Regions from separate parts of the Blautia aquisgranensis genome, predicted to be linked through region 2. Evidence: predicted binding sites of a transcription regulator. Region 2 holds the regulator's gene; the other holds the start of a gene.
The links. Region 2 encodes Rex, which represses fermentation and respiration genes when NADH is low (regulators of the CRP and FNR family bind a similar motif). Its sites were predicted from a motif close to ATTGTTAANTANTTAACAAT; they were not measured.
Positions count from the first base shown of each region.

Region 1 (3,426 bases), on a different contig from region 2:
GTAATATTCTTTGAGGCAGGCTTCAATGGCACCGGCGACACCACCGGCGATCGCGTAGCCTCTTCCGGCAGCAGTGGCAGGTTGTGTTTTTTCCGGTGTGTCCTCACAATCTGACGGAACAATTTTTTTGGCGTCAAACATGCCCCAGAGTTCCTCAAAGGTGATAACAAAATCTACATCACTTCTTACAGAATGACGCATTGCTTCCAGCTTTTTCGAAGCACAGGGTCCGATAAATACAACCTTTGCATCCGGGTGCTCTTTTTTGACGATACGGGCGGTGGCTACCATCGGAGTCAGTTCCTGGGAGATGTTATCGATCATATCCGGAAAATATTTCTTTGCCATTACAGACCAGGATGGGCAGCAGGAGGTGAGCAGGAACGGAAGATTTCCGGTAGCTACTTCCTTAGCATAATGGTGAGCCTCAGAAATACAGCCGATATCAGCACCGAGAGCAACCTCATAAACATCAGAAAAACCAAGTCTGGTCAAAGCGGAACGGAATTTGCCTGGAGTGACATCCTCGCCGAACTGATTGATATAGGCAGGAGCCACCTCCGCTATAATTTCATTGCCTTCTCTGAGTGCATGTGCCAGCTGAAAAATCTGCGATTTGTCTGAAATAGCACCAAAAGGACAGCTTACCATACACATTCCGCAGGAAACGCACTTGTCCTGATTGATGGAAGCGCGGCCAAGTTCGTCACTTTCAATAGCCTTTACACCACAGGCACGTTCGCAGGGGCGTTCCTTATGAGCGATAGCATCATAGGGACAGACTGCCTTGCATCTTCCGCAGTGGATACATTTTTCCTGGTCGATAAAAGACCTTCCGTTGACCATGGAGATGGCACCCTTTGGACAGGTAAGCATACAGGGGTGTGCAACGCAGCCGCGGCACATATTGCTGACCTCGTATTTGTTGGATTCGCATGCGGAACATGCGGAAGGGATCACCTGCATAAGTGGCGGCTCGTAGTATTTCTCATCGATATTGCTGGCTTTTACACCATCGGTAAGATGAACCGAACGGTTCTCGGGACGAAGAGAAAGGCCCATGGCCAGACGGACACGCTCGCTTGCGACTGCACGTTCACGGTAGATGCTTTCACGGTATCTGGCCCGTTCCTCAACAATATTATACGGAATGGATTCAATATCGTGGATCAAAGATTCATCCGAGGAGTTAAATCCGATGCTGGCAATTTCTGTAAAAATCTTTCGTCGGATCTGTTTAACAGGGGTGTCAAAATTTCGCATAAGTATTCTCCTTTTATTATTGATAAATGTTTTCCACGCACTTTTCTTCATAGTATAGTAAATGAGAAATAAAATCAATAAGGAGATGAAAACTTTCGACAGGATATCGTTTTTTTTATATCAGGAATGTTAATAATTGAACATATTTTGAAGAAAATAGACACAAAACTGGTAAGCCTTTGTAAACATTTTAATATATTCTGAAAAAAGAGAAAAATCACTTGTGAAAAATGACGATGTAAGTTATAATTAAAAGCACGATAATAGTGCAAATTACTGGTTTGCACAACTGCGCGGCACTGACAGAGTGTTAAAAACCTGACTACTATATAAGGTCAGATCAATCAAGTGGAAAATCTATCAGAAACAAGGAGGGAACCGAATGTTAGACCAGACGTATTACAAAAAAACGGATGAGATCATCGAGCACTACGGCCGGAAAGCTGCATCGCTGATACCGATCATGCAGGATATTCAGGCTGAGTACCGTTATCTCCCGGGAGAGCTTCTTACTTATGTTGCGGAACAGATTGGTGTAAAAGAAGCAAAGGCGTACAGTGTAGCCACTTTCTATGAGAATTTTTCCTTTGAGCCGAAAGGCAAGTACATTATCAAGGTATGTGACGGAACTGCCTGTCATGTACGTAAGTCCATGCCTGTAAAGGAAGCAATGCTTAAAGAACTTGGGCTGAACCATAAGAAACACACAACCGATGATATGCTTTTTACAGTTGAGACAGTATCCTGTCTTGGTGCCTGCGGACTTGCACCGACCTTAACTGTAAATGATGAGGTTCACCCGAAAATGACACCTGAGAAGGCTATTGAGCTTTTAAATGAATTGAGAGGTGAGAGCGTATGAGTATAACCAGTATGGAAGATCTGAAAAACAAACAGGCTGAGGTTAAGAAGAATCTTGATGGCTATACCTGCCGTGTTCTCGTCTGTTCCGGTACCGGATGTATCGCTTCCGGTGCTCAGAAGATTTACGAAGAAATGTCAAGACTCTGTGAAGGTATCGAGGGTGTTGCGGTTGAGATGCAGAAGGATGTTCCTCATGTAGGTATCGTTAAGACCGGATGCCAGGGATTATGTGAACTTGGACCTCTTATGAGAATTGAGCCATATGATTATCAGTATGTTCATGTTCAGGTAGATGACTGCCGCGAGATCGTAGAGAAAACCGTGATCTGCGGACTGCCGGTTGACCGTCTGTTCTATCGTCATAATGATGAGGCCTGTCCACATCCAAGCGATATTCCGTTCCTGAACCAGCAGACAAGGATCGTTCTTGAGAACTGTGGTAAGATCGATGCAGAGTCTATTGATGAATATATTTCCGTAGGTGGATTTTCCGCTATGGCGAAGGCTTTCTTTGAGATGACCCCGCAGGGCGTTATTGATGAGATCACAAAATCCGGTCTCCGTGGCCGTGGTGGTGCAGGTTTCCCTGCTGGCAAGAAATGGTCACAGGTAGCACGCCAGCCGGAGAAAGTACGCTATGTAGTATGTAATGGTGATGAGGGTGACCCGGGAGCTTTCATGGATGGTTCCGTAATGGAAGGTGATCCTTACAAGATGATCGAGGGTATGGTGATCGCCGCTTATGCAGTAGGCGCAGAAGACGGTTACATTTATGTACGTGCCGAGTATCCTCTTTCTGTACAGAGACTTCGAATGGCCATTGAGCAGGCAGAGTCTTATGGCCTTCTTGGTGATAATATCCTTGGTTCCGGTATTAATTTCCACTTACATATCAACCGTGGTGCCGGAGCGTTCGTATGTGGTGAAGGTTCTGCCCTGACTGCATCCATCGAGGGTAACAGAGGTATGCCTCGAGTAAAACCTCCGAGAACTGTTGAGCAGGGTCTGTGGGGCAAACCTACGGTTCTTAATAACGTAGAGACTTATGCCAACGTACCGAAGATCATCCTTCAGGGTGCTGACTGGTTCCACACCATCGGTACAGAGGGAAGCCCTGGAACCAAGACCTTCTCACTTACAGGTTCCATTGAGAACACCGGTCTTATCGAGGTTCCAATGGGAACAAGCCTCCGTCATATCATTTATGATATCGGTGGTGGCCTTAAGAGTGGTGCTGCATTTAAGGGTGTACAGATCGGCGGTCCTTCCGGCGGATGTCTGATCGATGATCAGATCGAT
Region 1 covers NZ_JBBMEJ010000006.1:34,949-38,374, forward strand. Annotated here, with positions in the region: gene WMO28_RS06400 (4Fe-4S dicluster domain-containing protein) at 1-1,263, opposite strand, end outside; gene WMO28_RS06405 (NAD(P)H-dependent oxidoreductase subunit E) at 1,646-2,125, shown strand; gene WMO28_RS06410 (NADH-quinone oxidoreductase subunit NuoF) at 2,122-3,426, shown strand, end outside.
Region 1: WMO28_RS06400 (4Fe-4S dicluster domain-containing protein) is a predicted target of Rex. The motif match lies at 1,389-1,408, and genes of this name have one in related genera.

Region 2 (3,426 bases):
CTTCAGCGGTAGCTGTCGCAAAGCCCCAGATGTAATCGTAATCATGGATCAGTCTGGCAATGGCTCTGGCACCATGTCCATAGCCATCCGCCTTGATCACTGCGATGATCTTCGTTCCTTCCTTGATGTTCCTGTGCATTTCCTCAAAGTTGTGGGCAATGGCATCTAAAGATACCAGTGCTTTGACTCTCTCGTATTTTTTCATAATTTTGACTCCTCTTCACCTATAGCTAAAGCCTGCGGCAGATATTCGATGATATCTCCTGCCAGCATACTGCGCTTTCCTTTTTTCGTGGCTGCAAGATCGCCGCAAAGTCCGTGAAGATAAACACCTAACGCGGCCTTTAAAACCATGGGAGGCTGTTCCTCCGTTTTCAGATACATACATAATACGCCTGCAAGAAGCCCGGAAAGCACATCTCCGCTTCCTGCTGTGGCCATGCCGGAATTGCCGGAAAGATTCAGATAAATATCCTCTCTGCCATCTGTAATAACCGTACATGCGTCTTTCAGTACACAGACAGTGCCGGTTTCTCCGGCATAATCAATGGCAGTTCGGGCAAGTGTTTCCTGAATTTCCCGGATCGTTTTGCCGCAGAGGCGACTCATCTCTCCGATATGCGGAGTCAGAATCACATTCTCACCTAAGAATTCCTTCCACTGAGGATGCGCGGCCAGAAGATTCAGCCCGTCTGCATCCAGCACAAGATACTTCTTTTCGCGGGCAGCTGCCGTGAGAAACCACTGTTCTCTCTCACGGCTCTCCCCGGAAGTTCCAAGTCCCGGTCCGATCACGATCACATCGCACCAGGAAAGAAGCTGTTCATTGGATTCCTCATCAAAACGGGTGCATACCATAGCCTCCGGAAGAAGGATCTGCAATGGGATCCGGTTCTCCTCCACTGTCTGAATCTTCACCATTCCCGCCCCGGCCCGGAGTGCTGCGCTTGCGCTTAAGTAAGCTGCTCCGCACATACCTGCACTTCCGGTAACAAAAAGAATTTTTCCGAAGGTACCTTTATTTCCGCCGGGATCACGCTCCGGAAACAGCTTCAGGTCTTTCTTTTCCAGACAGCGTGCGGATGCCTTCACAGCTTCCTGCTCATAGATCCCGATATCAGCTACCACGATCTTTCCTGCATACAGCCTTCCCGGATAAAAGCAAAGTCCTCTCTTCCGGTATGCGAATGTGACAGTCAGATCTGCGCTGAAAGCAATGCCCATTTCCAGGCCAGTATCTCCGTTAACTCCTGATGGGATGTCTACAGCGATCTTTTTGGCCCGCGCACTGTTCATCTCATGAATGATCTCAGCATATCGTCCCTCGATCGGACGCGCAAGCCCCACACCGAACACGGCATCTACTATAGTAGTATATTCACTCCAGTCCGGGTTATTCACCTCCGGCACATGATAACCGGTGGCGATCTTGTATTGTAAGGTCGTCTCCCGGGTCATTTTTTCTTTGTTTCCGGCCATGTAGAAATCTGCACGAATTCCTTTCAGATGAAAGATCCTGGCAACCGCAATTCCATCACCGCCATTGTTTCCGCTTCCGCAGACAACCAGGATCCGTTCATTCTTTCCAAGGTACTTCTCTGTCTCTTCTACGACCTTCAGTGCTGCCCGCTCCATCAGAACTTCTGATGCCACTCCGATCTTGTGGATTGTGGCACTGTCCAGATTCTTCATTTCCCCGCAGGTAACAAGCTTCTTCATGCTGTTTCTATACCTCCCTCTGTAACAGAGAAAGCTGCCGTCTCCGGCAGCCTCATTCTCTGATTTTACTATTCCACATGCTCCTGCCTGTATTTACTCAGATTATAAGACAGTGTCATCAGACTCTCGGAAAGATGTACGTTCTCCACGATCACATCATCCGGTGTCTCCAGATCAAGATGTGCAAAATTCCAGATAGCCTTAATACCGTTCTCTACCAGAATATCTGCCATTTCTTTGGCCTTATTCTTAGGAAGAGTAAGAATAGCGATCTCCACGTTATTCTCTTTCAGGAAAAACGGAAGCTCACTGAGCATCTGGATCTCCAGTCCGCGGACTGCAATTCCCTCAAGAACAGGGTTTACATCAAAAATTCCTACCAGCTTAAAGCCCCTTTTCTCAAAGTCCACATAATTGGCAAGTGCCTGTCCCAGATTACCTGCACCAAGAATGATCATCGGATGAATCGTATCCAGTCCCAGGATCTTACCGATCTCCGTATAAAGATAATGTACATTATAGCCATACCCCTGCTGACCAAAACCGCCAAAATTATTAAGATCCTGACGGATCTGGGAAGCTGTGGTGTGCATCTTCTTACTTAATTCATTGGAAGAAATACGCTCTACATTGTCTTCCATCAGCTCTCCTAAGTAGCGGTAGTAGCGTGGCAGACGCTTAATCACCGCTTTCGAGATTTGTTTTGTCTCCACGATAGTTTCCCTCCTTATCTTACACTAGGTTAATTATACCGAATTGATATTTTCCTGTCAATTAATCTTGTGACTTATGTACAAATTTCTTCATATTTTTTCAAATATTTGATTTTTTCTTTGAAATCCCCGCGGTTTCCGTTATAATAGGTAGAGGATTTTTCCTGTTTTTTACGAAACAGAGACAGGATCCTTTGTACAGGAGGACAGTTTTTATGATTTTATCATGTCAGAATATATGCAAAGCCTTTGGCGAAAAAGTAATCTTGAACGACGCATCCTTTCATATTGAGGATCGTGAAAAGGCAGCTCTGATCGGCTGCAACGGTGCAGGTAAGACTACACTTCTCCGCATTATCATGCAGGAGATTTCCGCGGATTCCGGTACGGTGGTGCTCGCCCGCGACAAAAATATCGGTTACCTTGCCCAGTATCAGGATATCCACGGGCACCATACCATATACGAGGAGCTTCTTACCACCAAGCAGCACATCATCGATATGGAACGCCGCATCCGCTCCCTGGAGCAGGAAATGAACAACGTTACCGGCGATGACCTGAACCGTCTGATGGAGACCTATACCCGTCTCACCCATCAGTTTGAGCTGGAGAACGGCTATGCTTACAAGAGCGAGCTTACCGGTGTACTGAAAGGTCTGGGATTCACAGAAGAAGACTATGACAAATACATCGAGACTCTTTCCGGAGGCCAGAAGACCCGCGTAGCCCTGGGTAAGATGCTTCTCTCCAAGCCGGACATCCTGCTTCTGGATGAACCTACCAACCACCTGGACATGGAGAGCATTTCCTGGCTTGAGACTTATCTTCTCAATTATCCGGGCGCGGTATTCATCGTATCCCATGACCGTTATTTCCTGGATAAGGTAGTCACCAAGGTGGTAGAGATCGAGGCCGGCCAGACCCGTGTATACAGCGGAAACTATTCAGCTTATGCGCTCAAGAAGGCACAGCTTCGTGATGCACAGTATAAGGC
Region 2 covers NZ_JBBMEJ010000022.1:16,560-19,985, reverse strand. Annotated here, with positions in the region: gene alr (alanine racemase) at 1-205, opposite strand, end outside; gene WMO28_RS14570 (NAD(P)H-hydrate dehydratase) at 202-1,719, opposite strand; gene WMO28_RS14565 (redox-sensing transcriptional repressor Rex) at 1,788-2,432, opposite strand; gene abc-f (ribosomal protection-like ABC-F family protein) at 2,648-3,426, shown strand, end outside.